3 regions of the Arthrobacter globiformis genome follow, and region 2 is predicted to be linked to each of the others. Evidence: predicted binding sites of a transcription regulator. Region 2 holds the regulator's gene; each other region holds the start of a gene.
The links. Region 2 encodes HrcA, which represses chaperone genes, less so after heat shock. Its sites were predicted from a motif close to TTNGCACTCGNNNNNNNCGAGTGCNAA; they were not measured.

Region 1 (10,358 bases), 730 kb from region 2:
GCAGCAAACATCAAGAGCCACCACAACGTGGGCGGTCTGCCGGAGGACCTGCAGTTCGAGCTCGTCGAGCCGTTGCGCGCGCTGTTCAAGGACGAGGTGCGTGCCGTGGGCGCCCAGCTCGGCCTGCCGCAGGAAATCGTCGGCCGCCAGCCCTTCCCCGGTCCCGGCCTGGGAATCCGCATCGTGGGCGAAGTCACCAAGGAACGCCTGGACCTGCTGCGCAAGGCAGACGCCATCGCCCGCGCTGAACTGACCGCTGCCGGACTCGACAACGACGTCTGGCAGATGCCCGTGGTGCTGCTGGCGGACGTCCGCAGCGTCGGCGTCCAGGGTGACGGCCGCACGTACGGCCACCCGATCGTGCTGCGCCCCGTCTCCTCCGAGGACGCCATGACGGCCGACTGGTCGCGGCTTCCGTACGACCTGCTGGCCCGGATCTCCAACCGGATCACCAACGAGGTGGACGGCGTCAACCGGGTGGTGCTTGACGTCACCAGCAAGCCGCCGGGAACCATCGAGTGGGAATAGAGTTGTGAAAATGGCCGGCCTCCGCAGGGAGGCCGGCCATTTTGCACTCCCGGGTAGCATGGCCGGCAACGGTGCGAAATGCGCCGCAACTTGGGCCGTCCCAGTGTTGCGGTCTCTCAACCGCGGCGGTTTCCGGCTACGCTCGAAACTATGCCCGTATGGTCCAAGGTGTCACGCGCAAGCACAGAAAAGAAGGCAGCAGTGTCAGTAGGTCAGGTCGACTCCGAGGGTTCGGAGGAGCTCAGGAAATGGCTGTCCGGGCTCAAGCCCGTTACGGGGGCAGACACCATGCTGCGCTTCACCAAGACGCCCGAGGGTTCCATCGACCTCACGCACGCGCATCCTTCGGGCCTGGCGCAGCTCATGGCCGGGCGCCGGACGCGGCTCTCCACGCTGATCCGTGACCAGCAGCAGTACGTCGTGGCCGCCCGGGCCTGCCGGAACCTGCGCTCCAAGATCTTCGAACTGGCCAATGACCGCGGCATCGAGGCAGGGTACTTCTCGGCCGGCACCGTGGTGTGGACCTCCGCCGTCGGGGGCAAACCGCAGCGTGTCTCGGCGCCGGTGATGCTGACCGCCATGTCGCTCACCATCCGGCCCGGGGAAGACGACTACGAACTTCAACTTACGGAGCAGGCGCGCATCAACCCGGCCCTGATCCGTCACCTGAAAACCATCCACGGGATCGTGTTCGACGTCAACGCCGTGACGCGGATGGCGTACAGCACTGCGCGGTTCGACCCCCTGCCCGTGCTGGACCGGATCAGCACCCTGGTCAAGCCGATCCACGGTGCCGATGTGGAGCACAACCTGCTCGTCTCGACCTTCGCGGACCTTTCCGGCAACCTCGACGATCCGTGGATCAACGGCCAGAACGAACTCGTGGCCTCGCTGGCCAAGGCAGCGTCGGGTGAGATCGTCGACGTGCCCGCGCTCCAGCCCGGGCGCTTCCCCAGCGTGGACGAGCGGGACCCGGCGGAAGAGCTCCTGCTCCTCGACGCCGACGCCGACCAGCAGTATGTGATTGACGCCGTCCGTGCAGGGGACTCGCTGGTGGTCAGCAGCCCGCCCGGCACCGGCCAGACGCAGACGGCCATCAACACCATCGGTGCGCTCGTGGACGAAGGCAAGACCGTCCTGGTGGTGGGCGACCGGCGAGCCAGCCTCAACCAGGTGGCCGGACGCCTCGAAAACCTGGGCCTGGACTCCATCCTTTTCCAGCTGTCCGGAAACGCAACACCGCAGCAGCTCAAAGGCCAGCTGGTGCGCTCCATCGTGCGCAATGAGAAGGCCCAAGAGCCGCGGCTCGGCAGCCTGCACAAGACGCTCACCGAGCACCGCCATGCGCTTCTTGACCACGTCGCGTCGCTGCACAACGTGCGGCAGCGGTGGGGCTGCTCGCCGTATCAGGCCATGCAGTCTCTCGCCGAGTTGACGTCCATCCAGCCCGCCCCGGCCACCACCGTCCGCCTCAAGCGCAGCGTCCTGGACAGCATCCGGGACCGCGAGGAGCTGGCCGGCCGGCTCAAGCGCGCCGCCGAACTCGGTGCGTTCAGCAGGGCATCGACCACCAGCCCCTGGCACGGTGCACGGCTGGTGACCCGCAAGGAAACCGAGGAAGCGCAGGAGCTGGCGCGTGCGGTGGCGAAGAAGCTGCCGCTGCTGCAGGAACGTATGAAGGACGTGGCCAGCCACGCCGAAATCCGTCTGGGCACCACCTTCGCCGAATGGGGCTCCCAGCTCAAGCTCCTGGTGGCCGTCCGCGAAAGCCTGGACAAGTTCACCCCCGATATTTTCGACCGGCCTGTGACCGACCTGATTTCGGCGACGGCGTCCTCGTCCTGGCGCAGGGAGCGGGGCATCGACATGGCCTCGATGCAGCGGTCCCGCCTGCGACGGGTGGCCAAGGAGTACGTCCGCCCGGGCGTGCACATTGCGGATCTGCACAGTTCTCTGGTGTTGGTCCAGGAACAGCGTGTCCAGTGGGCCGGGTACGCCACCACGCAGCGGCATCCGGCGGTGCCGTCCGGCCTGGCGGAGATCAGCGTCATGCACCGCGGACTGACCCGCGAGATGAAGATGCTGGGCGACGCTCTGCGGCATACGGCCGCCGGCGGTTCGCTCGAAAACATTCCCTACCCGGAGCTCATGGAGCGACTGGAACGGCTGGTCGCGGACACACAGACGCTGCAGACCCTGCCCGAGCGCACGCTGCTCATCGAGAACATGCGCGAGCACGGGCTGGGGGAGCTGCTGGCGGACCTCTCGGAACGCGAGGTCGGGGCCGGGTCGGTCGCTGCCGAACTTGACCTGGCCTGGTGGCAGTCTGCGCTCGAAGCGATGATCAGCGGAGACGACTACCTTGCCATGTCCGACGGCGACGCGCTGCGCCAGCTTGAGGCGGAGTACCGGCTCGCGGACAACGCGCACATCGTCAGCGGCGCCGGACGGCTGCGATGGAAGCTGGCCGAGCGCTGGCGCGCGGGCATCGAGGAGCATCCCCGCCAGGCGGACCTGCTCCGGAGCCTGCTCAAGGACGGGCGCGTCACGCTGGCTGCGCTGACGGCGCAGGCGCCCGGGCTGGTTCCCATGCTGGTGCCCGTCTGGTCGGTCAGCCCTTACCTCATGACCGGACTCCTCCCGGCCGAGCAAAAGTTTGACGCCGTGGTGATCCTGGACGCCGAGGCGACGTCGCTGCAGGCGGTGCTTCCGGCCGTCGCCCGCGCCCGGCAGGTGATCGTCTTCGGCGACGACAGGATAGCCAGCCCCCGCACCTTTACGGTCGCGGTGGAGCGGCTCGCCGCCGGCGAACAGTCGCACCACAGTGTCGAAAGCGCGTTCACCGCACTTTCGGCGGTGCTGCCGACGGCGCCGCTGCGCTCTGTCTACCGCGCGGTGGACGAGGACCTGGTGCTGCAGCTGAGCAAGAACTTCTACGACGGCGGCCTCCGCCGCCTGCCGGAGGGACAATCGGCAACCGGGCTGGACCGTGCGCTGACGGTGGAGTATCTGCCCGACGGCACCGGCCTGCCCAGCGCGGACCATGAGGGTGTCGAATCGGTGGTGGCCGAAGTCAAGCGGGTGGTTGAACTCGTGTTCGAACACGCCCGGCTGCAGCCCCGGACCTCGCTGGCTGTGGTGACCGCCAGCCTTCGGCACGCGGCACGCATCGGCGAGTCCATCCGGCTGCAGCTGCCCAACCATCCCTCGCTGTCCGGATTCTTCACGGCAGGTGAAGAATCCTTCCGGGTTGTGGACCTGGAACGCGCCCAGGGGCTGGTCCGCGACCGTGTGATCTTTTCGCCGGGCTACGGGCGGACGCCGCACGGCCGGGCCCTGCACAGCTTCGGTCCGCTGTCCGCCGAGGGCGGCCGGGCCAAGTTCGCCCTGGCCATGACCCGGGCACGGCAGTCGCTGCACGTCCTGACGTGCTTCAAGCCGGAGGACCTTGACCGGACTCGACTGGCCCACGGCGCCGTCGACCTTTTCGAACTTCTGGACCGTGAGATCTCCGGAAACACCGACCTGGGGACTCCTGCATCCCGGGCAGCGGCCAGTGAACAGGCCCTCGGGGCCGATCCGCTGGTTGCCGATCTCGGCGACCGGCTGCGGGCCCGCGGTGCCCGCGTGTGGCACCAGTACGACGGCGCCATCGATGTGGTGGCCGCGGCGGATCCGCTCAGCACCATGGGCCAGGACGACGCCGATATTCCTCGGCCGGTAGCCATCGAATCGGACGGCACCGAGCAGTACCGGCAGATGACAGTCCGGGAACGCAGCCGGCTGCGCCCCCAGTTGCTGGAGCGGCTCGGCTGGCGGTACATGCCGCTGTGGACCATCGAGGTCTTCACCGACCCCTCGGCGTGCGCCGACAGGATCGGCGGCTACCTCGGGCTTGAGAAGCCTTCGCCTTCGGTTCGCTCGGTTGGCGCACCGGGATTCTTCCTGGATGACGACGTCAGTACCCTCGCGGTGGGCGACCTCGAGCCTGAGCCGGGGCAGGAGACCGCCTACGAGAACCTCGATGACCGTTTCGGCGACGAGCTGAGCCGTGACGATGCTGACGAGCGGGATGCTGATCAGAGGGACGTTGACCAGCCGGAGGCGGATCAGACAGACGCTGATCGGACGGACGCTGGTCAGACCGGCACCGATCAGGCGGACGTTGACCAAACGGACCACGACACTTCCAATTCCGAGGCCGCGGGCGCCGGAGTAGGCTTCGGTTCTGAGACTAGCCTGGACGGGGCGGCCACGGAACGGAAGGAGGGCCCGGTGTGACTGACGGCGGGGCCGAGCGCAAAGACGGGACCGAGCGCAAAGATGAGCAGGCCGCGGCCGGGGAGAAGCCCGCAAAGGTGCGCCGCACCAAAGCCGGCGCGCAGCCGCGGACAGTCGCCGTTCCCAAGAGGGCTGCCGAGGACGATCCGCGCGCCTGGGGCGACGCGGAATCCGGCAACGACCACGACGCGTGGCTGAAGGAGCAGAAGCCCCCGCACTGGGGCTGAGCAACCGGACAAACACGCTGCGGATTTGCGCGGACCAGCGGATTTGCACGGACCGGCGGATTCGCGCAGACCAGAGGGTTCGCCCGGGGCAGAGGACTCGCACGGGCGGGCTCACCGGGCACCGGCTCCCACCAGAACGAAAAACAGCTTTCCCTGGGTTGACGCGCCCGCCAGGGCACTGGCCTGGGCAGGGGTGGCGGCCACTACCAGCAGCCCGTCCGAATCCCCGGCAGCAAGCCACTGGCCGCTTTGGCCTTCCTGGCCGGAGGTCCACAGGACCGGCACTGACTTGGCGAGTACCTTCGAGGCTGATGCCTGCTCATAGCCGTTGCCGCTTGTCAGGACCACGTTCACGAGTTGTCCGGGGGATACCAGCTGGATGGATGATGGGTCTGCCATTCGCAGCGGCACCGCAGCGGACCCGGGCGGCGCTCCCGTCAGCAGGCCTGGACCCACCAGTTGCGCATCGGTGAGGAGCTGGCCCTTGCGGAGCGGCGCTGCCAGCTGCTTGCTGTCCACTCCGGAGTTGTCAGCGAAAGTCCCGTCCGGCACCATGGCCGGCGGAACGCTGACGGTCCTGACATCATTGCCGTTCAGGTTCGCTCCGGCCGGAAGGTCACGGGCAGCGGCCAGAACGCTCACGGTCTGGGCAGGGGCAGGAGTCAGCTGGTGAACGGCGATCCCCGCGGCCGCGGAGAGGAGCAGTGCCACGGCAAGACGGCGGTTACGGTTCAGCCATCCCGAGAAGCGCCGTCCGCGCGGGCGCGGACGGGCGGCAGAACCGGGCAAAGCGTTGCGGCGCCCGGGACGGACGGCCGGGCGGGATGCCCTTGCAGGGAAAATACCGGTAGCTGGCATGCCGCCACGCTACGGGCCCCTGCTGGCCGATGACAGGCACCGGGAGCCGTATGTGGAAAAGCCGGCCCGAAACGCATCAAAGGACTGCCCTGAAAGCGGGAACGGACCCTTGGGCCCTGGAACAAGCGGCGAAGCAAAAGAGCCCGGCCGGGTAAACCCGGCCGGACTCTCAAAGTTTGAAGGCGGCAGGTGCCGCAGGGACTCGCCTAGCTCGCGGCTGCGGCTGCCGGGGCAGCCGATGATGAAGACGACGAGGAGGAGGCGGGGGCAGCCGGTGCTGACGCGGCGGGGGAGGGCGAGACGGTGCTTCCCTTGGAATCGCGCGAATCAGTCCGATAAAAGCCGGAGCCCTTGAAGACCACGCCGACGCTGTTGAACTTCTTACGAAGCGTGCCCTGGCATTCGGGGCAGGACGTCAGAGTGCTGTCGGTGAAAGACTGCACGATGTCGAAGGCATGGCTGCAATCTTTGCAGGCATAGGCATACGTGGGCACTGTAGATCCTCCTCTTGGACAAACGACAGGTCCCGTGCTGCCTGGCTTCATTTCCCGGATTCTCCTTGACGGATCACCGAGGCGGAAATGACTCCATTAGCAGTCGCAGGGCCTGAGTGCCAATTCTATCATCCCGGCCGGGAGAGGTCACGCGAAGGCTACCAGCCCGGAGGGCATGAGCACTGCCTCGACAGGGCGGTCGAAGTCTTCAGCCGGAATGGTCTGTGCGGGCAGGAGCTCGGAGTCGTAAATGATGGCGGCCTTCGGAAGGTGCAGGCCGCCGGCGTTGGCTGCAGCCAGGAACTTGTCGTAGTAGCCGCCGCCCTGTCCGATCCTGTTTCCGCTGCGGTCCACGGCGGTCGCCGGCATGAACATCCCGGCCGCAGCCCGCACCGTGTCCAGGCCGTGGCGCTCACCGGCCGGTTCCTGGATGGGCGCATACCGGCTGCGGACGAATTCGCTGTCCGGAGTCCAGAAGACCCAGCTGAGCTCGCGGTCCGGCTCGCAGACCGGGAGCAGGATACTGTGGCCTGCCTCATGCAGGGCGTGCAGCAGGGGAAGGGTTGGCGGTTCGAAATCGACGCCGAGGTAGGCGGTGAACGTGGCCGGGTTGCCGGCAGCGATAGCCTCGGCCCAGGGCAGGCCATGGGAGGCGATGCCCTCGCCGGCGTTTGAGAGGTCCGCCGGCGTCATCATGGCCCGGATTTGCCGGTGCCGGGAGCGGATGACGTCCTTCGAAGGCATGGTCCCTGTTGGCATGGGTCTCTTCCTTTGTCGCAGCGGCAGGCGGCCGGCCGCTGCCGGAAGCATTTACCGTATGAATGTTCCCTCGGATAGATTAGAACAGTGACTTCCACTAATTGTTCAGTCCGCAAGGCCGTGATCCCCGCTGCTGGGCTCGGCACCAGGTTCCTGCCAGCCACCAAGGCCATGCCCAAGGAGATGCTGCCGGTGGTCGACAAGCCGGCCATCCAGTACGTCGTCGAGGAGGCCGTCAAGGTTGGCCTGAGCGACGTCCTGATGATCACCGGCCGTAACAAGCGCGCGCTCGAGGACCACTTCGACCGCGTTCCGACCCTGGAAGCGACGCTTGAGGCCAAGGGCGACACCGCCAAGCTGGAGTCGATCCAGGCCGCGAGCAACCTGGGTGACATCCACTACGTCCGCCAGGGTGACCCCAAGGGCCTTGGCCACGCGGTGCTGCGTGCACGCCAGCACGTGGGCCATGAGCCGTTTGCCGTTCTCCTCGGTGACGACCTCATCGATGCCCGCGACGAGCTCCTCAGCATCATGATCGACGTGCAGGCGAAGACCGGGGGTTCGGTCGTGGCCCTCATCGAGGTGGAACCGTCCCAGATCAGTGCCTATGGCTGCGCGGACATCTCCGAAATTGATGGCGAAGCCTTCGTCAAGATCAACAAGCTGGTGGAGAAGCCGGACGTCGAAGACGCGCCCTCCAACCTGGCCGTCATCGGCCGCTACGTGCTCCACCCCGATGTCTTCGATGTGCTGGAAAAGACCGAACCCGGCCGCGGCGGCGAAATCCAGCTGACGGACGCCCTGCAGGAACTGGCCAGCAGGGACGGTGAAGGCGGCGGTGTGTACGGCGTGGTCTTCCGCGGCCGCCGTTACGACACCGGGGACAAGCTCAGCTACCTCAAGGCCTGCGTGGAGCTCGCCATCGACAGCGACGACCTCGGACCTGGTCTGCGTGAGTGGCTTCCGCAAATTGCCGCCCGTTTGTCCGAGTAACCATTCATGAGGGTCAGCCACATCTGGCCGGTCACGCTGGAGTGCGGGGATATTGTCCTGCGGCCCATCAGGTACCGGGACCGGAAGGAATGGACCGAGGTCCGCTCGCGAAACAGCGAATGGCTGGCACCTTGGGAGGCCTCCAATCCGATCCCGGGCGGGGCTCTGCCCGATTACCGGCAGATGGTCAGGTCCCTGAATACCCAGGCAGCCCAGGCCACGGCGCTGCCGTTTGTGATCGCTGAGTGGACACCCGGATTCCGTGACCCGGTCATCGTGGGGCAGCTGACTGTCTCCTCCATTGTGTGGGGATCCGCCCTGATGGCGACTCTCGGCTACTGGGTGGACCAGGCTCGGGCCGGACATGGGATCGCTCCGACGGCGGTGGCGATGGCAACCGACCATTGTTTCCGGACGCTTGGCCTCCACCGGATGGAAATCAACATCCGTCCCGAAAACGGCCCAAGCCTGCGAGTCGTGGAAAAGCTCGGTTTCAGGGACGAGGGCTACCGCCCGCGTTTCCTGCACATCAACGGGGAATGGGCCGACCACCGCTCCTTCGCGCTGACGTCAGAGGAAATTCCCGAAGGACTCCTCAGCCGCTGGCTGCGGGTCAGGCCCGTCTGACCCGCAGACCGACAGAGCCGCTGGTCAGACCCGGGTTCCACACATAAGTCCATTGATTTGAAGCTCGGCCGCGACACACCGAGACGAATGCCACAAGAGCCCCAACATTCCTCATACGGTTTTGTCTGTGGACTTCCCCCTTAGCAGCTCAGTCATCCTTGTGGCTGCTGTTGCGCTCTGGATCGTTTGGGTTGCCCCTTACGTGCTCCGCAACGGCCGGCATCAGTTCCAGGCTGCCGGTGACCTGACGCTGGAGAGCGTCGACGCCGAAACTGCAAACCCGCAAGCCGGGACGGTTGTGTATATGACCGCCCAGCAGGAGAAACGCATGGACACCAGGAAGAGCAGCGAACCAGCAACAGGCCTTACCCCGGCTCCGTCCGGCAGCAGGCCTGCCGCCAAGGGGGCCGGTGCTTTTCGGATCCGGTACGGACGGACGGCAATCGCGTTCGTTGGGCTGCTGTCCTTCCTAACTGCGATTGTGACCGGGGTCCTGCGCCTCTTTGGGCTCGGCAACCCCTGGGTTCCGGCCACGGCGTTACTGACCGGTGTTGCCGCCGTCGTGGTTTTGCGGCGCCTCGCCGTGCGTGACCGCCGCAGGAAAGTCAGCGCCGCGTTCAGAGCGGCCATGGGCCCGCCCGCCAGCCGGGAGTCCGCCGCCGAGGGCCACGTGGAGGCGGCACCAGCTCCGGAGCCTGTGCAGCTCCGGGAGAGTGCACTCTTCGATGCCGAGGCGGAAGCGCCGAAGCCCAAGCCCCTCACCGCAGTCGAACTTCGCGAGGCTGCACTGGCAGTTGCTCTTGCGGCCGGCGATGAAAGCGCCGCAGCCCCGGTGCAGGGCCCGGCGGCCTCGCCTGAATCCAGCTGGGAGCCGGTGGAAGTTCCCAAGCCGACATACGTTGAAGCGGCCAAAGCTGAACGTCAGGCACCCGAGCCGCTGGCGCTGCCCGAGGCTCCGAAGTCCGTGGGCAAACCTTCACTCAAGCAGGGTCCGGCCGCCGCACCGCCTGTAGCCTCCCCGAATGCCGCACCCACCAAGCCGCTGACCAAGGCCCAGAGCGCGCTGAGCAACCTTGACGACGTCCTGCAGCGCCGGCGCGCGTAGCCGGGCGTCGGCGGAGCACCAGGCGCCACAGTAATGGTCCGCATCTGCGTTGCCGGCGGCACCGGCCAGGCTGGAAGTGAAGTGGTGCGCCAGGCATTTGAGCTGGGGCACGCCGTCGCCGTTTTGAGCCGGAACCCGCCGCTCCCGGGCGCCCGGGAGTATTACGACGGCGCCGCCTACTTCCGTGCGGACGTCACCACCGGAGAAGGGTTGCCGGAAGCGCTGGCGGGTGCCGACGTCGTCGTCGATTGCCTCGAAGCGCGGACCGGCAAAGCACTCAGGCGTTATGCGGCCGGCGGCGCCCTGCTGTTGGGTGAAGCCGCGGCGGCGGGCGTGGCCCGGGCCGTACAGCTTTCCATCGTCAACTGCGACCAGAGCACCCTCGCGTATTACCGGTCAAAGGCGGACAAGGAGCGCGTGTATGCTAGGTCGCCGCTCGAAACCCTCACGGTGCGGGCCACGCAGTTCCACAGCCTGGTGGCAGGG
Region 2 (9,560 bases):
TGAACAAGATCGACCTGCCGGCCGCCCAGCCGGAGAAGTACGCCGCCGAACTGGCCAGCCTGATCGGCGGCGATCCCGAAGACGTGCTGCTGGTCTCCGGGAAGACCGGCGTGGGCGTCGAGGCGCTGCTGGATAAGATCGTGCGCGATCTGCCCGCACCCGTCGGCGACCCGGACGCACCTGCCCGGGCCATGATCTTCGACTCCGTCTACGACACGTACCGCGGCGTGGTCACCTACGTCCGTGTGGTGGATGGCATGCTCCACCCGCGTGAGCGCATCCAGATGATGTCCACCAAGGCCAGCCACGAGCTCCTGGAAATCGGCGTCAGCTCCCCGGAGCCGACGCCCTCCAAGGGCCTCGGTGTCGGCGAGGTGGGCTACCTCATCACCGGCGTGAAGGACGTCCGCCAGTCAAAGGTAGGCGACACCGTCACCAATCTCGCCAAGCCCGCGGCGGAGTCGCTAAGCGGCTATGCGGACCCCAAGCCGATGGTGTTCTCCGGCCTCTACCCGCTGGACGGCACCGACTACCCGGTGCTCCGCGACGCCCTGGACAAGCTCAAGCTCAACGATGCAGCCCTGATCTACGAACCGGAAACCTCCGCGGCCCTCGGCTTCGGCTTCCGCGTGGGCTTCCTCGGCCTCCTGCACCTGGAGATCGTCCGTGAGCGCCTCGAACGCGAATTCAACCTGGACCTGATCTCCACGGCGCCGAACGTGGTCTACGAGGTCACGCTCGAGGACAAGAACGTGATCACTGTGACGAACCCCAGCGAGTTCCCCTCCGGGAAGATCAACGAGGTCCGCGAACCCATGGTGGCCGCCACCATCCTGGCCCCCAACGAGTTTGTCGGCGCCATCATGGAGCTGTGCCAGGGCCGCCGGGGCGTCATGCGCGGCATGGACTACCTGTCCGAGGACCGGGTGGAGCTGCGGTACTGGATGCCGCTGGCCGAGATAGTCTTCGACTTCTTCGACCTGCTCAAGTCCAAGACGCGCGGCTACGCCTCGCTGGACTGGAAGGCCGACGGCGAACAGGTCGCCGACCTGGTCAAGGTGGACATCCTGCTCCAGGGCGAACAGGTGGACGCCTTCAGCGCCATCACCCACAAGGACAAGGCCTACGCCTACGGTGTGATGATGACCGGCAAGCTGCGCGAACTCATTCCGCGCCAGCAGTTCGAAGTGCCGATCCAGGCAGCCATCGGGTCCCGGATTATCGCCCGTGAGTCCATTCGCGCCATCCGCAAGGACGTTCTGGCCAAGTGCTACGGCGGCGACATCTCCCGTAAGCGCAAACTGCTGGAAAAGCAGAAGGAAGGCAAGAAGCGGATGAAGATGGTGGGGCGCGTGGAAGTGCCGCAGGAAGCCTTCATCGCAGCACTGACCACCGACGAATCCAAGGACAAGGCCAAGAAGTAGTGATGACCGTGGCCGGAACCTCCGGAGGCCGCACCCATGCCTAGCGTTCTTCCCCTGGGCGACCCCGCGCCGTCGGATGGACTGCTGCCGCAACAGGCGGCAGACGGTGCGCCCGCCCGGGCTTTCGGGCTCTACGTGCACATCCCGTTCTGCGCGGTGCGATGCGGTTACTGCGACTTCAACACTTACACCGCAACTGAGCTCGGAGGCGGAGCATCCCAGGACGCGTACGCCTCCACCGCCATCTCGGAAGTGGACTTTGCCGCGCGGGTCCTTGAGCAGTCGGGCCTGCCCGCCCGCAAGCTCAGTACAGTGTTTTTCGGCGGCGGCACGCCCACGCTCCTGCCCGCCGAGGACCTGGCCAGAATCCTCCGTGCCGCCATCGACACATGGGGGATCGAACCGGGGGCCGAAGTGACCACGGAGGCCAACCCGGACTCCGTCACGCCGGAATCACTGCAGCTGCTTGCCGATGCGGGCTTCACACGGGTCTCCTTCGGCATGCAGTCCGCTGTGCCCCATGTGCTGAAGGTGCTCGACCGCACGCACACGCCGAGCCGTGTTCCGCTCGTGGTGCAGTGGGCGCGCGACGCCGGGCTGGCCGTCAGCCTGGACTTGATCTACGGAACACCGGGGGAGTCCCTCGAGGACTGGCGCTTTTCGCTCGAGACGGCGTTGTCGTACCAGCCGGACCACATCAGCGCCTACGCGCTGATCGTTGAGGACGGCACCAAGCTCGCCGCCCAGATCCGGCGCGGCGAAGTTCCCGGAATTGACGACGACGACCATGCCGACAAATACGAACTCGCCGACCGGATGATCACCGACGCCGGTCTCCACTGGTACGAGGTCAGCAACTGGTCCGCGACGCCGGAGCAGGCGTGCCGCCACAACCTCGCCTACTGGCGCGGGGACGACTGGTGGGGCATCGGCCCGGGCGCGCACTCGCACGTGGGCGGGGTGCGCTGGTGGAACGTCAAGCACCCCGCCGCCTATGCCGGACGGCTGGGCTCAGGCGTCTCGCCGGCGGCAGGACGCGAAACGCTCGACGCCGAAACCCGGGGCGTCGAAAAGGTCATGCTGGAAGCCCGGCTTTCCTCAGGGCTCGAGACCGCTGCCCTGTCGCCATCCGGCAGGAAAGCCGTGGCGGGACTGATCGCCGACGGCCTCGTGGCGCCCGAGGAAGCCTTCAGAGGCCGCCTGGTTCTCACACTGAAGGGCCGCCTGCTGGCCGACGCCGTGGTCCGCAGGATCCTGCCGGACTAGTCCCCAACCGAACCCTAACCTCGCAAGCTCGGGCCGGGCCCTCGCCGAGCGGCTCCACGTCCAGGGGACCCTGCGGCGTGGGCCCACCTTGATCGTGCGCGGTTACTTGATCCAGCGGAGGTTGTACTGGTACCGGTGCGGCTGGCCCTTGTTGACGTGGACACCTGCGGACACTGCGAAGCAGGTCAGCGCAATCCAGATGAGGGTGGCCAGGACGGCGAACAGATTGCCGACGACGGGAAGCAGCACCAGCAGATTGGCCACGAAGGCCGCAATCGTCGGCGGCAGCGTGAAGTTAAGGGCTTCCTTGGACTCCTGCGCGGTGAACGGGCCGCGGTCGCGGAAGATGAGGTAAATCAGCAGCGCCGGAACACAGCCGAGGATGCCGCCGAAGTGCGCCAGGGTGGCCCACTGCCGGTCCTCGCTGGCGGTCAGCGGAAGCGCATTGGCCGGAACGCCATGGTACTGGGGCAGGTCCTGGCCGGACTTTGTGTCCCTGCGGTCGCGAGCGTCTTCTGCCACGGTGTCTTCCTTAAGCTTGCGTTGGTGCGATAGTGCCTTGGCGCCGGGGCCGCGGTGCGGTGGTGCCGTACCAAGGATACCGGGCCGTAGGGGCAATAGCGGGCGGAACGCCGAATAGCGGGGCTGTGGCTACGGAACTGTGAGGAAATCGATGACCTCTTCCACCCGGCCCAGGAGGGCGGGCTCAAGGTCGGCGTAGGTGCGCACGGCGCCGAGAAGTTTTTGCCAGCCGAGGCCGATGTCCTCCTTGGTCTCGTGCGGCCAGCCGAAGGCGGTGAGGATGCCGGTTTTCCAGTCAGTGCCGCGCGGCACCACAGGCCACTGCGGAATGCCCAGTACCGACGGCCGGATCGCCTGCCAGACGTCGACGTACGGGTGGCCTACTATCAGCACGTTTCCGGCGGCGCCGGGGGAGGCCATCACGGCGTCGGCGATTCTGGACTCCTTGGAATCCGGGACCAGGTGGTCCACCAGAACGCCCAGCCTGCGGCCGGGGCCGGGACGGAAGGAGGCAACGGCCGCTGCCAGGTCATCGATGCCGTGCAGGGGCTCGACGACGATCCCCTCCACCCGGAGGTCATCGCCCCAGACTTTTTCCACGAGTTCGGCATCATGCTTGCCTTCAACCCAGATCCGGCTGGCCTTAGCCACCTGGGCGCGCTGCCCTTCCACCCGCACCGAGCCCGACGCCGTCCGTCCAGCCGTGCCCGATCCCGCGGGCTTCGCCTTGGGCGCCGGAGGCATCAGGCGGATCGGCTGGCCGTCCAGGAGGAATCCGAAACCAAGCTTAAAGGACCGGGATTTTCCCCGGCGGTCTTCGAGCGCCACCACGTGCATGCCGCCGGATTTCTCCACCCGAATCACTGCGCCCACCCAGCCGGACTGGACGTCCTCGAGAACCATGCCGCGCTCCACCGGCACCTCGGGCAGGCTGTTCTTGGCAGGCGCTGCGATCTCCTGCGGGCCCCAGGTCTGGTACTGCATTCGTTCACCGCTTTGCACTAGGACGGAGCCGCTCCGGCCGCGGGCATGCCGCCGGGGGACAGTCGCCCGGAATTTCGCCCGGAGCGGTACCAATGCTAACAACGCGGTGACTCATATTAGACTTGTTAGCACTTAGGCATGTCGAGTGCTAACTACAGCGTTTGCGGGCAGGATTAAGCCCGGCGCGGTTACGGCCAAAAGGAGGTGGACTGTGAGCGAACCACGGAAGCTTGAGGTGCTGCGCGCCATCGTGGAGGACTATGTCCATTCCCGCGAACCCGTCGGCTCCAAGGCCCTGGTGGAACGGCACCATCTGGGCGTTTCCAGCGCCACCATCCGCAACGACATGGCGGCACTGGAGGATGAGGGCCTCATCACGGCCCCGCACACCAGTGCAGGCAGGATTCCCACGGACAAGGGTTACCGCTTGTTCGTCGACCAGATCTCGGCGGTCAAGCCGCTCTCCCCGGCGGAGAAGCGTGCCATCCAGACCCTGCTCGAGGGGTCCGAGGACCTCGACGACGTCCTGGACCGGACGGCCCGGCTCCTGTCCCAGCTGACCAACCAGGTCGCCGTCGTGCAGTACCCGCACCTGAGCCGGGCCGTGGTCCGGCACATCGAATTTGTGCTGCTGGCACCGCGGAAGGTGCTGATCGTGCTGATCGCAGACTCCGGCAAGGTTGACCAGCGCGTCGTCGACGCCGGGCAGGACCTGTCAGACGACACTCTTGCCACCCTGCGCACCCGGTTCATGACCGGTGTGGGCGGAACGCCGGTGGCCATCCTGCCCCAGCACCTGGCCTCCGTCGTGGCCGGCTGCACGCCGGCCGAGCGCCCCGTTGCCATGGCCCTCGGCAAGGGGCTGGAGGGCCTGGCGCACAACAGCCGGGAGGACCGGATGGTCCTGGCCGGAACAGCCAACCTGGCGCGGTCCAACGTTGACTTCCCACTCAGCATCGGACCCGTGCTGGAGGCCCTCGAGGAGCAGGTGGTGATGCTGCGGCTCCTGAGCGACATGGCACAGGACCCCCGGGGCGTGGCCGTCAGCATCGGCCGCGAAAACCCCTACGACGGGCTGGCCGAGGCGTCGGTGGTGGCCACCGGCTACGGCCCCGACGCCACCGCCAAGGTGGGCATCCTTGGCCCCACCCGGATGGACTATCCCACCACCATGGCCGCCGTGCGCGCGGTGGCCCGCTACCTTTCGAGGATTCTGGGCCCGTGACCGCACGCGCCGGACATCCTTTGACCACAGGCAGTACAACCAGGAAGAGAAACGAACTTTGAGCAGCCACTACGACGTTCTTGGAGTCTCCGCGGAAGCCACCGGCGAGGAGATCAAAAAGGCCTACCGCAAGCTGGCCCGCTCGCTTCACCCGGACGTAAACCCCGGGGAAGACGCCGCCGAACGGTTCAAGGCCGTCACCCACGCCTACGAGGTGCTGTCCGATCCGCAGAAGCGCAGGGTCTACGACACCACCGGCAACGAGAACGGCACGGACAACGGCTTTGGCGGCGGCGGCTATGCCGGCCAGGGCTTCGCGTTCCAGGACATCTTCGACACCTTCTTCGGCGCCGGCGGCACCTCCGGCCCCGCGTCCCGCGTCCGCCGCGGCCAAGACGCGCTCATCAGCGTGCGGATCGACCTGCGCGATGCCGTCTTCGGCGTCAACAAGAAGCTGGAAGTGGACACGGCCGTCACCTGCCCCACCTGCGAAGGGTCCTGCTGCCGCGAGGGCAGCCACCCGGAACGCTGCGACATCTGCGGCGGCAGCGGCCAGGTGCAGCGGGCGGTCCGTTCCATCCTCGGCCAGGTCATGACCGCCGCCCCCTGCGGCTCGTGCGAGGGCTTCGGCACCGTCATCAAGGACCCCTGCAACGAGTGCAGCGGCCAGGGCCGCATCCGCAGCCGCCGCTCCCTGACCATCAAGGTCCCGGCCGGTGTGGCCACCGGAACGCGGATCCAGCTCTCCGGCCAGGGCGAGGCCGGCCCAGCGGGCGGGCCGTCCGGCGACCTCTACGTGGAAATCCGCGTCAACAACGACCCCACGTATGTCCGCGAGGGCGACGATCTCCACGCGACACTGAACATTCCCATGACCGCCGCTGCCCTCGGCACGGAGCTGAGCCTGGAAACCTTCGACGGCAAGCAGGAGATCGACGTCAAGGCGGGCACGCAGTCCGGCGAGATCATCACCCTCCGCGGCCTCGGCGTCACCCACCTGCGCGGCTACGGCCGCGGCGACCTCAAGGTCCATCTGCAGGTGGAAACGCCGTCCAGGCTCGACCCGGCCCAGGAGGATTTGCTCCGGCAGCTGGCCAAGCTCCGCGGCGAGCAGTTCTCCGAGGGAAAGCTCGCGGCCGGCGGTGGCGTCTTCGCCAAGTTGCGGGACCGCCTCGGTAACCTGTAGCGGTGAGCAACCCCGTCTTCTTCACCCCGGCCGGCGCGCTGGACAGCACTGTTCCCGGTTCGCTGTTCGTCCTGGACGGTGCCGAGGCCCGGCACGCGGTCACCGTGAAGCGCCTGGCAGTGGGCGAGCAGGTTGACATAGCCGACGGCGCCGGCAAACGCATCACGGGAACCGTGACGGAAGCTGCCCCCGCCGAGCTGACGGTTCAATGCACCTCCGTCAGTGTGGAACCGCGGCCGGACATCCGCCTCGTTCTCGTGCAGGCCCTCGCCAAGGGTGACCGGGACGAGTTGGCGATCGAAACCGCCACCGAGCTGGGCATCGACGCGGTGATTCCATGGCAGTCGGAACGCTCCATCGTCCGCTGGAAGGGTGACCGGGCGGCCAAGGCGCACGGCAAATGGCAGTCGGCCGTCACGGCCGCCGCCAAGCAGGCGCGCCGCGCCTGGATCCCCGAGGTGAGGCCCGCCGTCGACACCCAGGCGCTGGCCAAGGAAGTGGCGGACGCCGGCCTTGCCGTGATCCTGCACGAAGACGCGGTGACGCCGCTGCGGCGGGTCCTGGGCAAGTGGTCGGAGGAGCGCCAGGATGCGTCGGACCCCAGCGAGGTCCTCCTCATCGTTGGTCCCGAAGGAGGCATCAGCCCCCGCGAGGTCACCCGGTTGTGCAGCGCCGGGGCTATTACGGCACTGCTGGGACCGCACGTCCTGCGGTCATCGACGGCGGGACCGGCCGGCGTCGTGGTTGCCAGCGACGTCTTGGGCCGCTGGTAAGTCCAGGCTGCTGGTAAGTCCAGGCCGCTGGGAACTTCAGCCAGCGAACGCTTCGCTGAGGGGGCCGCTAGCGAACCGTGAACCCCCGTGAGTCCACGTTGAGTTCGTCCTCGGGCTTACCCGGGCCGATCTGGGAGACGCGCACCTCGTAGTTGCCGGGCGCGAGGTTGACCGTGATGCCGAAGACCCCGGAGGCGGCGGGATCCGCTGCGGCCGTGGCTTCCCCGGTCAGATAGCTTTCCTTGTCGCCGTTGTCCTGGACCTTAAGGATGCGCCAGTGGAGTTTGCCGTTGGGGACGGTGCTTCGTCCGGCGATTTTGACCCGTCCGTCGCCGACTTCGGTGCCCTGCTGCGGATCGATGATCCACACCGGTGCCACCATTCCGGCGCTGCGTGACGTGGGGGCACCGAGCTTCACGTGCTTGAACGCCATGTAATCGGTGTGCCCGTCCACCAGGATCACCACCTCGATCTGCTGGCCGGAGTCGATCAGGCCCGAGCTGGCCCCGGCGGCTGTCGCAGTGTAGACCAGCTGCTGGATGGCCCGCTGGGCCATGTCTGCGTCGAGGTTGCTGTTGAAGGCATCCGCGGAAACGTCCACGGTAATGACATTGGTGCCCGAGATCGACGTCGCCAGGTTCTTGGGGTTCTGCCACGGCGTGAAGAAGTCCGGATCCAGCGGCGTCTCCGACATCATGGCCCGCAGGGCCCGCGTGATCGGGTTCTCATCGTCCGGCACGTCGCGGAACTCGCGGTACAGGAAGACGTTGCTGTTGCTCCGCCCAATCCAGTAAACGGGCGCCTTGTTCGAGGACTGCGTCGTTTCCAGCGGCGCGCTGGTAGTGGGAACGCCGTCCGTGCCGGCGGCCCGGCGCGACGAGGAGGTCGGAGAGTTGGCCGATGTCACAGCAGGATCGGGATCGGCAATGCATCCGGAGAGCAGCAAGGCAGCCGGAAGCAGCGCCGAGAGCACTACGGAGCGAATCCGCGGTGCTTTCCGGCCCGGAGTTCCTGGCTGACTGATGCTGGCGATCCCTTCGAATGAGCAGTTGCTTGCGGGCACGCCCGACCGTTGCCGGCGGGCTCCTTTTCCAGCATTACACGAGACTTTGGGCCACACCGTGCCTTTCGGGGCAGGCGGCCGAACTGCAACGGGAACGATATGAGGCCGATACAAAGTTGATATCTAATTGCGGGAACGCGTTACAGAAATGCGGTCGCGTGACCTTCCCGGACGGCAGGCAGGGGCGAGCGCTGGCGTAAGATGTAAAGACACAAACGAGTTATTTTCCGAACTGGAGGGAACTTAAGGCCCCAGGCCGTCACCATGACTGAATCAGCAAACGGAAAGCGCCGCCTCAATACGGGGGACCGCACCACGGGCGAATTCCCCCATAGTCTCCCCGGTGTCCGGACGGAGGTGGTCATCTTCGATAACTCTGATCAGATGGTGCAGTCGCTGGGCAGCCACGACGAGGCCCTCCGGTTCATCGAAGACCAGTTCCCGGCCGTCAGTTTCCACGTCCGCGGCAACGAACTCTCCATCAACGGACCCGCGGCCGATGTTCCGCGGATCATGCGCCTGCTCCACGAGGTCCGGGGGCTCGTCGCCCGCGGCACCGTGATTACGCCCGCAGTCCTCCAGCAACTGGTCTCGCTGCTCCGCAGCCAGTCCCTGCAGAACCCGGTCGAGGTGCTGACCCACGACATCCTGTCCAGCCGCGGCAAGACCATCCGGCCCAAGACACTGAACCAGAAGAACTACGTGGACGCCATCGACGCGAACACGGTGATCTTCGGGATCGGTCCCGCCGGCACCGGCAAGACCTACCTGGCGGTGGCCAAGGCAGTGCAGGCCCTGCAGCAGAAGGAAGTCAGCCGGATCATCCTCACCCGTCCCGCCGTTGAAGCTGGCGAACGGCTGGGTTTCCTCCCCGGCACGCTCAGCGACAAGATCGACCCGTACTTGCGCCCGCTGTACGACGCGCTGCACGACATGATGGACCCCGAGTCCATTCCCCGGCTGATGGCGGCCGGAACCATCGAAGTCGCTCCGCTGGCCTACATGAGGGGCCGGACGCTGAACGACGCCTTCATCATCCTCGACGAGGCGCAGAACACCACGCCGGAACAGATGAAGATGTTCCTCACCCGCCTCGGCTTCGGCTCCAAGATGGTGG
Region 3 (10,358 bases), 1.6 Mb from region 2:
CCATTCGGCGTCGAGGTCGTCAGTTTCGGTCGGCCGTGATTGATCCCAGCAGGAAGTCCTTGGAGAGCGGCGGCCTGTCATACGGACGGTGCTCTTCATCGCCGATGATGACGAGCCGTCCGGTGAAGCCTTGGGCGCGGGCTGCCCGCGCGGCGGAAAGACCGGCCAGGGAAGCTCCCACGATCGCAAGCGTCTCCATATTCACACCCTCTTTCAATTGCTATTGGCGCAACAACAATCGCTATCTGCAACAGAGTGATCCAAGCCACGGCGACTGTCAAGAGGTCGGTGTCTCATTAACGCGGGCACGCGTAATTGGACCGTCAACCCTTGACAAAACAGTGTGAGCGAAAGCACGCTGTTGCATATTACGACGGCAGTTGATCCATTCGGAACAAGATGCCAAAGCCCATCTACCTCCCCACGAGAAGAGGCACCCATGCACAAGGCATGCCCGCTCAGCGAACTGGCACCAGGGGAAGCCCTGCGCCTGAACACCGCACCGCCCATCGCTGTCTTCCACACCGAGGAAGGCGAACTCTTCGCCATTGATGACACCTGCACCCACCAGGACGCCTCGCTGACCGACGGCTGGGTGGAAGGCTGTGAGGTCGAATGCCCGCTGCACGCCTCGAAGTTCAATCTCCGTACCGGGCAGGTTGATGCACCGCCGGCCAAACTTCCCGTCCGCACCCACGAAGTCACCGTTGTGGACGGCGACATCATGGTCATCGAGTCCGAGGCGGCGCCCAATCTTCCCCCTGGGCTGACAGTGAACGGCCACATCTAAGCCGATCCGCTCTGCTACACCCTCGCCTCCGCCCGTAACTGTTGACACGCGTCCCTCCGCAGCAGGGACAGGGTCACCGAAGCCCCTCAACCTCCACTGCTGCTACCCCTTAGGAGAAAATCTTGTCCACAGTCCTTGAAGGCGCGCCCGCGGCCGGTGCCAGCGCCAAAGCCCGTAGCGCCGAGTTTGTCCTCACCCTCGCCTGCCCCGAACGGCCGGGCATCGTCCGCGCCATCACCACGTTTTTGGCCGACCGCGGTTTCGACATCGTGGAGCACCAGCAGTTCGACGACCACGTCAGCGGCAAGCTCTACCTGCGGACCGCGTTCACCGCAACCGGTGATCGAGCCAGTCGAGATCCAGGTTTCGACAACCTCAACCAGCGGGACGGCCTCACCCAGCAGACCGCCGAAAGCCTCAGCTCCGAGTTCGCCGCCATCGCCGGCGAATTCGGCATGGACTTCAGCATCCACGACGGCCGCCCGCAGCGGTTGCTGGTCATGGTCTCGAAGTTCGGCCACTGCCTGAACGACCTCATCTTCCGGTGGCGGGCGGGAAGCTTGGGTGCGGAGATCGCCGTCGTGGTTTCCAACCACGAGGACCTGCGGCCCATGGCCGAGGCGGCCGGACTGCCCTTCATCCACCTGCCGGTTACGGCCGGCACCAAGCCCGAGGCCGAGGCCCGCCTGCTGGAGCTGGTGGCCGAATACGACGCCGACCTTGTGGTGCTGGCCCGCTACATGCAGGTGCTGTCCAATGACCTCTGCGGCAAGCTGCGCGGACGGGCCATCAACATCCACCACTCGTTCCTGCCCGGCTTCAAAGGTGCGAAGCCTTACCACCAGGCCTACGACCGCGGGGTAAAAATGGTCGGTGCGACGGCGCATTATGTCACCGCGGACCTTGATGAGGGCCCCATCATCGAACAGGAGGTCCTCCGGGTGGACCACGCCCTCGACCCGGACGCGCTGGTGACAGTGGGCCGGGATGCGGAGACCCAGGCGCTCTCCCGCGCGGTGAAGTGGCACTGCCAGCACCGCGTCCTGCTCAACAAGACCCGCACCGTCGTATTCCGCTAACTTTCCCGCTAACGCGAAACCAGGAGAACCACACACCATGAGCGCAACACCTCGCGTCGTCATCATCGGCGCCGGCATCGTCGGCACCAACCTCGCGGACGAGCTGGCCAGCCGCGGCTGGGACAAGATCACCGTCGTCGAACAGGGTCCGCTGGAACTGGCCGGCGGCTCCACCTCGCACGCCCCCGGCCTCGTGTTCCAGACCAACCCGTCCAAGACCATGACGGAATTCGCGAGCTACACGGTCAACAAGCTGCTCTCCCTCACCGACGGCGGGGTGTCTTGCTTCAACCAGCTCGGCGGGCTGGAACTGGCCACCACGGAAGACCGGCTCGAGGACCTCAAGCGGAAGCTCGGGTATGCCACCTCCTGGGGCGTGGAGGGCCGGATCATCGACGCCGACGAGTGCGAGAAGCACTACCCGCTGCTGAACAGCGGGACCCTGGCCGACGGGCGGCGCATCCTGGGCGGCCTGCACGTGCCCAGTGACGGCCTGGCCTCGGCGGCGCGGGCGGTGCAGCTGCTCATCAGCCGCACCCGCGAGGCCGGCGTGACCTACCTCGGCTCCACTACGGTCACCGGCATCTCGCAGTCGGGCGGCAAGGTCACCGGCGTCGAGACGCCCTCCGGCGTGATCCCGGCCGACATCGTGGTGTCCTGCGCCGGCTTCTGGGGCCGTGAAATCGGAAAGCTCATCGGGCTCAAGGTGCCGCTGCTGCCGCTGGCCCACCAGTACGTCAAGACCACGCCGCTGAAGGAACTGCGCGGCCTCAACGAACTGCCCAACGGCGCCCGCCTGCCCATCCTGCGCTACCAGGACCGCGACCTGTACTTCCGCGAGCACGGCGACCGGATCGGCATCGGCAGCTACGCCCACCGGCCCATGCCGGTGGACATGGAGCAGCTGCCGCGAATCGGCGCCGAAGAGATGTCCGAACACCGGATGCCCTCCCGCCTGGACTTCACCCTGGCAGACTTCGCGCCGTCGTGGGAGGACTGCCAGGACCTGCTGCCGGGCCTGCACGCCACACAGATCCAGGACGGCTTCAACGGCATCTTCTCCTTCACCCCGGACGGCGGCCCGCTCATGGGCGAGGCGCCGGAGCTTGACGGCTTCTTCGTCGCCGAGGCTGTCTGGGTGACCCACTCGGCCGGCGTCGCCAAGGCCATGGCCGAGCTCCTCATCGAAGGCCAGCCCGAGACCGACCTGCACGGCTGCGAGCTCTCCCGCTTCGAGAAGGTGCAGACCAGCGACGAGTACGTCAGTGAGACCTCGCAGCAGAACTTCGTGGAGATCTACGACGTCATGCACCCGCTGCAGCCCAAGGAATCCCCGCGGGACGTGCGCGTCAGCCCGTTCAACATCCGGCAGAAGGAACTCGGCGCGTTCTTCCTCGAGGCTTCCGCCTGGGAGCGCCCGCACTGGTTCGAGGCCAACCGCGCCCTGCTGGACGAACTGCCGGCCGAGTGGCAGACCCCGGAGCGGGACGATTGGTCCGCCATGTTCTCCTCCCCCATCTCCGCGGCCGAAGCGTGGAAGACGCGTACCGCCGTCGCGCTGTACGACATGACGCCACTGAAGCGGCTGGCCGTCAACGGCCCGGGCGCCCAGGCGCTGCTGCACCGGCTGAGCACCGGCAACATCGCCAAGAAGCCGGGGGCGGTGACCTACTGCCTGCTGCTGGCGGACGACGGCGGCATCCGCAGCGACGTGACCGTCGCCCGGCTCGGTGAGGAGGACTTCCAGCTGGGTGTAAACGGCAATGTGGACTTCGACTACCTGCGCGTGGAGGCCCGGAAGCAGTCGGCCGCGGATCCGGCGAAGTGGGTGCACGTCACCGACATCACCGGCAGCACCTGCTGCATCGGCCTGTGGGGCCCGCTGGCGCGCGAAGTCATCGGCAAGGTCAGCACCGACGACCTCACCAATGACGGCCTGAAGTACTTCCGCACCAAGGAGATTTCGGTGGGCGGCATACCCGTCACAGCCATGCGCCTGTCCTACGTGGGCGAGCTCGGCTGGGAGCTGTACACCACCGCCGAATACGGCCTGAAGCTCTGGGACCTGCTCTTCGAGGCGGGCCGCGAGCACGGCATCATCGCCGCCGGCCGCGGCGCCTTCAACAGCATGCGCCTGGAGAAGGGCTACCGCCTCTGGGGCACGGACGTGACCACCGAGCACCACCCGTACCAGTCCGGCCTCGGCTTCTCGGTGGCGAAGGACAAGGAAGGCTACGTGGGGGCCCAGGCCCTGGTGGCACTCAAGGAACAGCCCGCCGAGAAGGTGCTGCGCTGCCTGACGGTCGACGACGGCACGTCCATCGTGCTGGGCAAGGAACCCGTGTTCGTGGGCGGGGTAGCCTCCGGTTACGTCACCAGCGCCGCGTACGGCTACTCGATCCGCAAGCCGATCGCCTACGCCTGGCTGCCCGCCGCAGTTTCCGAGGGCGACGCCGTGGAGATCGAGTACTTCGGCCGCCGCGTCCCCGCCACGGTCAGCGCCGAGCCGCTGTTCGACCCCGGCATGGAGCGCCTCCGCGGCTGAGGCCCGGCAGGGCTCGCCGTCCTGACCCCCTTCGCGCCCAGAACGACGGCGACACACCGGTGAATCCGGAGTGTCGCCGTCGTTCTTGGTTATGAAGAGGTCAGGAGGGCTGCGGGAAACTGTCGGGAATTGAACTCTGTCCAGCGGTAGCGCGGGGGCGTACCGTGTGAGCGTGAATGAGTTGTCGTTGCCGCGGCGTTGGGCCCCGGCAGTGAGCGCGAGCCCAGTCTCAGAACAGGTTGCCGTCGCCCAAGAGCTCCTCTACGGCCGACAGTCGACTGGGCCCGGCGCAGCCCCTTCCACACGGGCGTCCTCGGTCACTCAGCCCATCCCCCGCTTACTGATGTGACGCTTGGGTGCTGGACGGGCGCTTCCAGTCACGACATAGCCGGAGGAAGTCAGGCGCGTTCGGTGCCACGCTTCTGGTCGGTGCGGGGCTGGTGGCGGCCGGACCCACCTCTATCGCGGGCACCGGGGACTGGGCTGAAATGACAGGCGCCGAGCGCCGGATTCCGGGGCGGCCATTTGGCGCTCAACCGGGGAACGGCCCGAAGGACCAGTGGCAGAGAGAGCCTTCCTGACCCGCCTGAAATTTGAGCCCTCATTTCCGGCGGCAGATGCGCGAATCCCTCATCCAGTGACAACCCAATTCGAACGCCGATAGTTGATATTCGGTCAAGCCGTGAAGGACTGGCAGCAGAGAAGAACCGCGCGGCACGAGCCAGTTGCGCGGGGTTCTTCTCGGTGGTTTCGAACACGTACGTGACGGAGTGCTGAGACCGACGACGGAGCTGGGTGCCGGCTGGCATGGGGGACACCAGCGGCCGTCCGCCGCCGGCCGGTTCCAATTTTACGCCGGGTATCCGGCGAAAAATGGTTGGTCCAGAGGTGCCGGAGCAGGGCCAGGCGTATGCAGGGGTCCAGGTCCTGCTGGGCGAGGATCCCGCCAATCAGCTGCGTGAGCTGATGAATGCCCTGTGGACAGTTGCACCTCTGTAGGGTTTTCCACCCTACGTCCCCACCGTGGCTGTTTGTGAACGCCAATAATGACCTTCGTCAACCAAAAGCCGGCAGGGGTCGCCTGTTCGCTCTTCCTGGTGGCCCGGGCGTTGGATCTGCCATGTCACGTGCGCCGACCGCTAGGACAAACCTGTGATCCGCGGTTGGTTCCAGGCCGGTTCGCGGCCGGGAGTGTTGCGGCTGAGCAGGTCCAGCAGTTCGCCTTGGTCCAAACCACTGGCTTCACTGACCTCAGCAAGGGTCGCGTCCCCGGTGCGCAGCAGCGCCGCCGAGGATTCCCGCAATGTTCGGTGGGCCACGTCCAGGGCGGTCTGGGTGGCCGCCATGACCGCCGCGAGTGCCCGCAACCTTTGGAGTTCTGGGTTCATGTCTCATGCACCGCCTTCCATCTTGAACCGCGCCCGGACCGGAAACCCCCACTACTGTCCGTCCGGAGATGCGCCCGGCGGGGCTCGAACCCCACGACCCGAGGATCAAAAAGTCCCCTGCTCTTCCGGCTGAGCTACGGGTGCGCCCTGCCCTGCACGCATGTGATCTTCCCGGAAATCGCTCACAACCCTCAAAGAATCTATATCGACTGCTATAGATTTATTAGCACTGGCGAAGGGTGTCCGCAAGGGTTTTTCTGGCGCGAGAATTGACGCGAAAGCTCTTGCAGGGGGCAATGGACAGTGCTATTAAATCTATGTCAGCGGATACAGATCCGATCGAAGATGATCAAGGAGGTATGGGATGTTGATGTTCGATCCTTTCCGTCAGCTCGACCGCCTCGCCGAACAGGTGCTGGGCACCGTGGCCCATCCTGCAGCCATGCCGATGGATGCATGGCGGGAAGGGAATGACTATGTCTTTGCCCTGGATCTGCCGGGCGTGGACCTTGATTCCATGGACTTGGGCGTGGACAAAAACGTTCTGACGGTCCGCGCCGAACGGAAGGACACGGCCGGAAAAGACGTCGAGATGGTGGCCTCCGAGCGGCCCCGGGGTGTCTTCAGCCGCCAACTCGTTCTCGGGGATGCCATGGAGACCGATAAAATCACGGCAAACTACGACGCGGGCGTCCTGACCCTACGAATCCCCGTGGCTGCCCAAGCAAAGCCGCGGAAAATCGAAATAGAGACCAAGGGAGGCCAGCAGCACCAAATCAACGCGGCCTAACAGACCGGGACGGGCTCCCCCGTTACACGCTAACGCTGCCTCTTCAGGCGGCTGGCACCAGAAGGAAACGCCACCGCGCTTGTAGCGCACATGCAGCAGCAGCGCACGGGCCGTCCCAGCGGCGGTCCCCGGCCGCCCGCGGCGCCGGGGACCGTTCGCCACTCGAGGTCGACGGTCAGTTATATCCTTCGCGCATCGTCGGGGCGCGGGCGCCGCACCCCCAGACCGCGCAAGAAGCAAATGCCGCCGGGACGGCAACGCGCAATGCCGTCGAATCCCGCATCGGCCATCCCGGCCAACGCCTTGGCGTCCGGCATGAGCGCTCTGGGCTCCCGCAGTCCTGTCAACAAGCCGGCGCCGGGTCAGACGCGCCGTCGCCTTCACTTCGTTTTTATCCACCCGGCGGGTCTCGCTCCCTGGGACAAGCTCAGCCCCTCAACGCAGCAATGGCTCATCGACAATCCAGGATCCGCATTCATTTCCGGGCCAGCCCTCGCCGCCCCCGGTCGAAACTACCGAAGTGCGAAACGGTTAGCCTGCTGTGGCCATCTCGAGCGCCTCGCCGGCCGCGGCAGCCGCTACCCCGCCGGCGTGCGGTTCGAAGCGCACAAACATGGCCTTGAAGCCGGGGGTGTTCGACACCCGGGCCACGTTTTCCTTGTGGACCAGAGCGTTTGCCTCCGGGAAGTACGCCGCGGCGCAGCCCTTGGCCGTGGGGTAGGCCACCAGCCGGAACTTCTCGGCTCGGCGGTCCGTGCCCTGGAAGGTGCTCACCACGTCCACGAGGTCGCGGTCCTGGAAGCCCTGCTCCGTGAGGTCCTCCGGGTGCACCAGGATCACGCGGCGGCCGCCGGAGATGCCGCGGTAACGGTCGTCCAGGCCGTAGAAGGTGGTGTTGTACTGGTCGTGGCTGCGGATGGTCTGCAGCACCAGATGTCCGGCCGGCGGCGTGAGGTACTCCAGCGGGCTGACCGTGAAGCGGCCGCGGCCGATGTCCGTCGCGAAGGAGCGGGTGTCGCGCGGCGGGTTGGGCAGCACAAAGCCGTTCTTCGTCCGGACGCGCGCGTTGAAGTCCTCGAACCCTGGCAGCACCCGGGAGATGTGGTCGCGGACCACGTCATAGTCCTCGGCCATGACCTTCCAGTCGACCGGGTGGTCCGGGCCGAACGTTGCCTCGGCCATCCTGGCCACGATGACGGGTTCGGCCAGCAGGTGCTCGGATACCGGCAGCAGCCTGCCCTGGGTGGAGTGGACCACGGACATGGAGTCCTCCACGGACAGGAACTGGGCGCCCTTGGGGTGCTTGTCGTCCTTGTCCGTGCGGCCCAGGGTGGGAAGGATGAGCGAGGTGCGGCCGTGCACCACATGCGACCGGTTGGGCTTGGTGGAGATGTGCACGGTCAGGCCGATCCGCTGCATCCCGGCTTCCAGGGTCTCGGTGTCCGAGCACGCCAGCGAGAAGTTTCCGCCCATGGACACGAACACGTCCACCTCGTCGCGCTCGAAGGCCTCCATGGACTCCACGGCGTCGTGGCCGTGGTGCCGCGGTGACTCGATGCCGAACTCCTTGTCGAGCGCGTCGAGCAGCCATTCCTTCGGCTTCTCCCAGATGCCCATGGTCCGGTCGCCCTGGACATTGGAATGTCCGCGCACCGGGCACGCGCCGGCACCGGGCTTGCCGAAGTTGCCCTGCAGCAGCAGGACGTTGACCATTTCCTTGATGGTGTCCACCGAGTGCGGCTGCTGGGTCACGCCCAGCGCCCAGCAGAAGATGCTGGCCTTGGACGCCACCACCATCCCGGCCACGTCCTCGATCTGCTTCCGGCTCAGGCCGGTGGCCCGTTCCGTCTCTTCCCAGTCCAGGTCCCGGCGCGCTTCCCGGTACGCGTCGAAGCCGTCAGTCTGCGCCGCAATGAAGGAATGGTCGACGACGGTCCCCGGGTTTTGCTCCTCGGCCCGCAGCAGCAGGTGGCCCAGCGCCTGGAACAGGGCGAGGTCCCCGCCCACCTTGATCTGCAGGTATTCGTCGGCCAGCGGCGTGCCGCCGCCCACTACGCCGGAGATGGTCTGGGGGTCCTTGAAGTTGAAGAGGCCGGCCTCGGGCAACGGGTTCACCGCCACCACCTTGCCGCCCTTGTCCTTGCACTCCTTGAGCGCGGACAGCATGCGGGGATGGTTGGTGCCGGGGTTCTGCCCCACCACGAAGATGAGCTCCGAGTCGTGGATGTCCTCCAGCGAGACGGTGCCCTTGCCGATGCCGATGGTCGGATTCAGCGCGGAACCCGAGGACTCGTGGCACATGTTGGAGCAGTCCGGCAGGTTGTTGGTGCCCAGGGACCGGGCGAACAGCTGGTACATGAACGCCGTCTCGTTGGCCGTGCGGCCCGAGGTGTAGAAGACGCAGCGGTCAGGGGTGCTGGCGCGGATGTGCTCGCCGATCAGCTCGAAGGCATCCGCCCAGGAGATCGGCGAGTAGTGCGTCTCCCCCTCCCGGATAACCACCGGTTCGCTCAGCCGGCCCTGGTTTCCCAGCCAGTACTCGGTCTTCTCCGCCAGTTCGGCGATGGAATGCTTCGCCCAGAACGCCGCCCCCACGGTCCGCAGGGTGTTCTCCTCGGCCACGGCCTTGGCGCCGTTCTCGCAGAACTCGGCTGCCTTGCGCTTCTTGTCAGACTCCGGCCACGCACAACCGGGGCAGTCGAAACCGCCGCGCTGGTTGAGCCGCAGCAGTGACTGCGCCGTACGGGTCACGCCGGCCTGCGCCACGGCGCGTTCCAGCGCCACCATCACGGCCTTGACGCCGGCGGCTTCGGTCTTCGGCTTGTGGACTTCGAGCTCGTCCTCGTTGATGTCCGCGACGGGGGCGGGCTGCTTCCCGAACTTCATTGTTCCAACTTCCTAACCGGCTGCTTTCGTGCCTGTTGTGATCGCCACGAAGGCGCGCCAGGGATTCCTGGCGCGCCTTATGTGTGGCGATCTTGTCTTTATTCTTACTGTGTCACCCGTTACTGGGCTACTTTGGCGAGGGTTTCGCGTTCGGCGGCGATGGTGGTGTTGTCGCCGTGTCCGGTCCGGACGGTTGTTTCCGGCGGGAGGGTGAGGAGCCGTTCGCGGATGGAGGTCAGGATGGTGGGGTAGTCGCTGTAGGACCGGCCGGTGGCGCCTGGTCCGCCGTTGAACAGGGTGTCTCCGGTGAACACGGTGTTCTCTGCTGCGAGGTGGAAGCAGGTGGAGCCGGGTGAGTGGCCGGGGGTGTGGATGGCCCGCAGCACCGCACCGCCGATCTGGAACTCGTCCCCGTCCGCGATGGTCTGGTCGGGGGTGGTGCCGGGGTAGACCTGTTCCCAGAGGACCTGGTCCTCGGGGTTCAGGTGGATCGGGGCCCCGACCGCATCGGCGACCTCGCGGGCGGCGCCGATGTGGTCGTTGTGCGCGTGCGTGAGCAGGATCGCCTTCACCGTCCGGCCCCGGACGGCGCTGATGATCGCGGCGGCGTCGTGCGGGGAATCAATGATCACGCACTCGGTGTCGTTGCCCACGATCCAGACGTTGTTGTCCACATCCCAGGTGCCGCCGTCGAGCGAGAACGTGCCCGAGGTGACGAGGTTTTCGATGGTGACGCTCATGCCGAGGCCACCGCCGGCTCGGCAGCAGCCGCCGCGGAGGCTCCTGCGGGCTGGATCTCCACAACTGAGCGCAGGACCTTGCCTTCGTGCATCTTGTCGAAGGCCTCCTCGACCTGGTCGATGGTGATCCGTTCGGAAAC

Region 1: QFZ33_RS18570 (FmdB family zinc ribbon protein) is a predicted target of HrcA. The motif match lies at 6,485-6,511, and genes of this name have one in related genera.
Region 3: QFZ33_RS22950 (Hsp20/alpha crystallin family protein) is a predicted target of HrcA. The motif match lies at 6,026-6,052, and genes of this name have one in related genera.

Annotation. Positions count from the first base shown of each region.
Region 1 covers NZ_JAUSXI010000001.1:3,995,104-4,005,461, reverse strand. Annotated here, with positions in the region: gene guaA (glutamine-hydrolyzing GMP synthase) at 1-528, shown strand, start outside; gene QFZ33_RS18585 (AAA family ATPase) at 679-4,809, shown strand; gene QFZ33_RS18580 (hypothetical protein) at 4,806-5,036, shown strand; gene cpaB (Flp pilus assembly protein CpaB) at 5,148-5,894, opposite strand; gene QFZ33_RS18570 (FmdB family zinc ribbon protein) at 6,101-6,388, opposite strand; gene QFZ33_RS18565 (5-formyltetrahydrofolate cyclo-ligase) at 6,536-7,147, opposite strand; gene galU (UTP--glucose-1-phosphate uridylyltransferase GalU) at 7,235-8,140, shown strand; gene QFZ33_RS18555 (GNAT family N-acetyltransferase) at 8,147-8,767, shown strand; gene QFZ33_RS18550 (hypothetical protein) at 8,895-9,872, shown strand; gene QFZ33_RS18545 (SDR family oxidoreductase) at 9,906-10,358, shown strand, end outside.
Region 2 covers NZ_JAUSXI010000001.1:3,270,340-3,279,899, reverse strand. Annotated here, with positions in the region: gene lepA (translation elongation factor 4) at 1-1,424, shown strand, start outside; gene hemW (radical SAM family heme chaperone HemW) at 1,461-2,690, shown strand; gene QFZ33_RS15040 (DUF4870 domain-containing protein) at 2,793-3,212, opposite strand; gene QFZ33_RS15035 (DUF3097 domain-containing protein) at 3,342-4,196, opposite strand; gene hrcA (heat-inducible transcriptional repressor HrcA) at 4,408-5,421, shown strand; gene dnaJ (molecular chaperone DnaJ) at 5,480-6,607, shown strand; gene QFZ33_RS15020 (16S rRNA (uracil(1498)-N(3))-methyltransferase) at 6,610-7,380, shown strand; gene QFZ33_RS15015 (GerMN domain-containing protein) at 7,448-8,365, opposite strand; gene QFZ33_RS15010 (PhoH family protein) at 8,708-9,560, shown strand, end outside.
Region 3 covers NZ_JAUSXI010000001.1:4,900,347-4,910,704, forward strand. Annotated here, with positions in the region: gene QFZ33_RS22915 (FAD-dependent oxidoreductase) at 20-199, opposite strand; gene QFZ33_RS22920 (bifunctional 3-phenylpropionate/cinnamic acid dioxygenase ferredoxin subunit) at 440-790, shown strand; gene purU (formyltetrahydrofolate deformylase) at 913-1,869, shown strand; gene QFZ33_RS22930 (GcvT family protein) at 1,907-4,414, shown strand; gene QFZ33_RS22935 (hypothetical protein) at 5,288-5,413, shown strand; gene QFZ33_RS22940 (hypothetical protein) at 5,554-5,802, opposite strand; tRNA gene QFZ33_RS22945 (tRNA-Lys) at 5,872-5,948, opposite strand; gene QFZ33_RS22950 (Hsp20/alpha crystallin family protein) at 6,167-6,592, shown strand; gene QFZ33_RS22955 (FdhF/YdeP family oxidoreductase) at 7,124-9,478, opposite strand; gene QFZ33_RS22960 (MBL fold metallo-hydrolase) at 9,598-10,218, opposite strand; gene QFZ33_RS22965 (S-(hydroxymethyl)mycothiol dehydrogenase) at 10,215-10,358, opposite strand, start outside.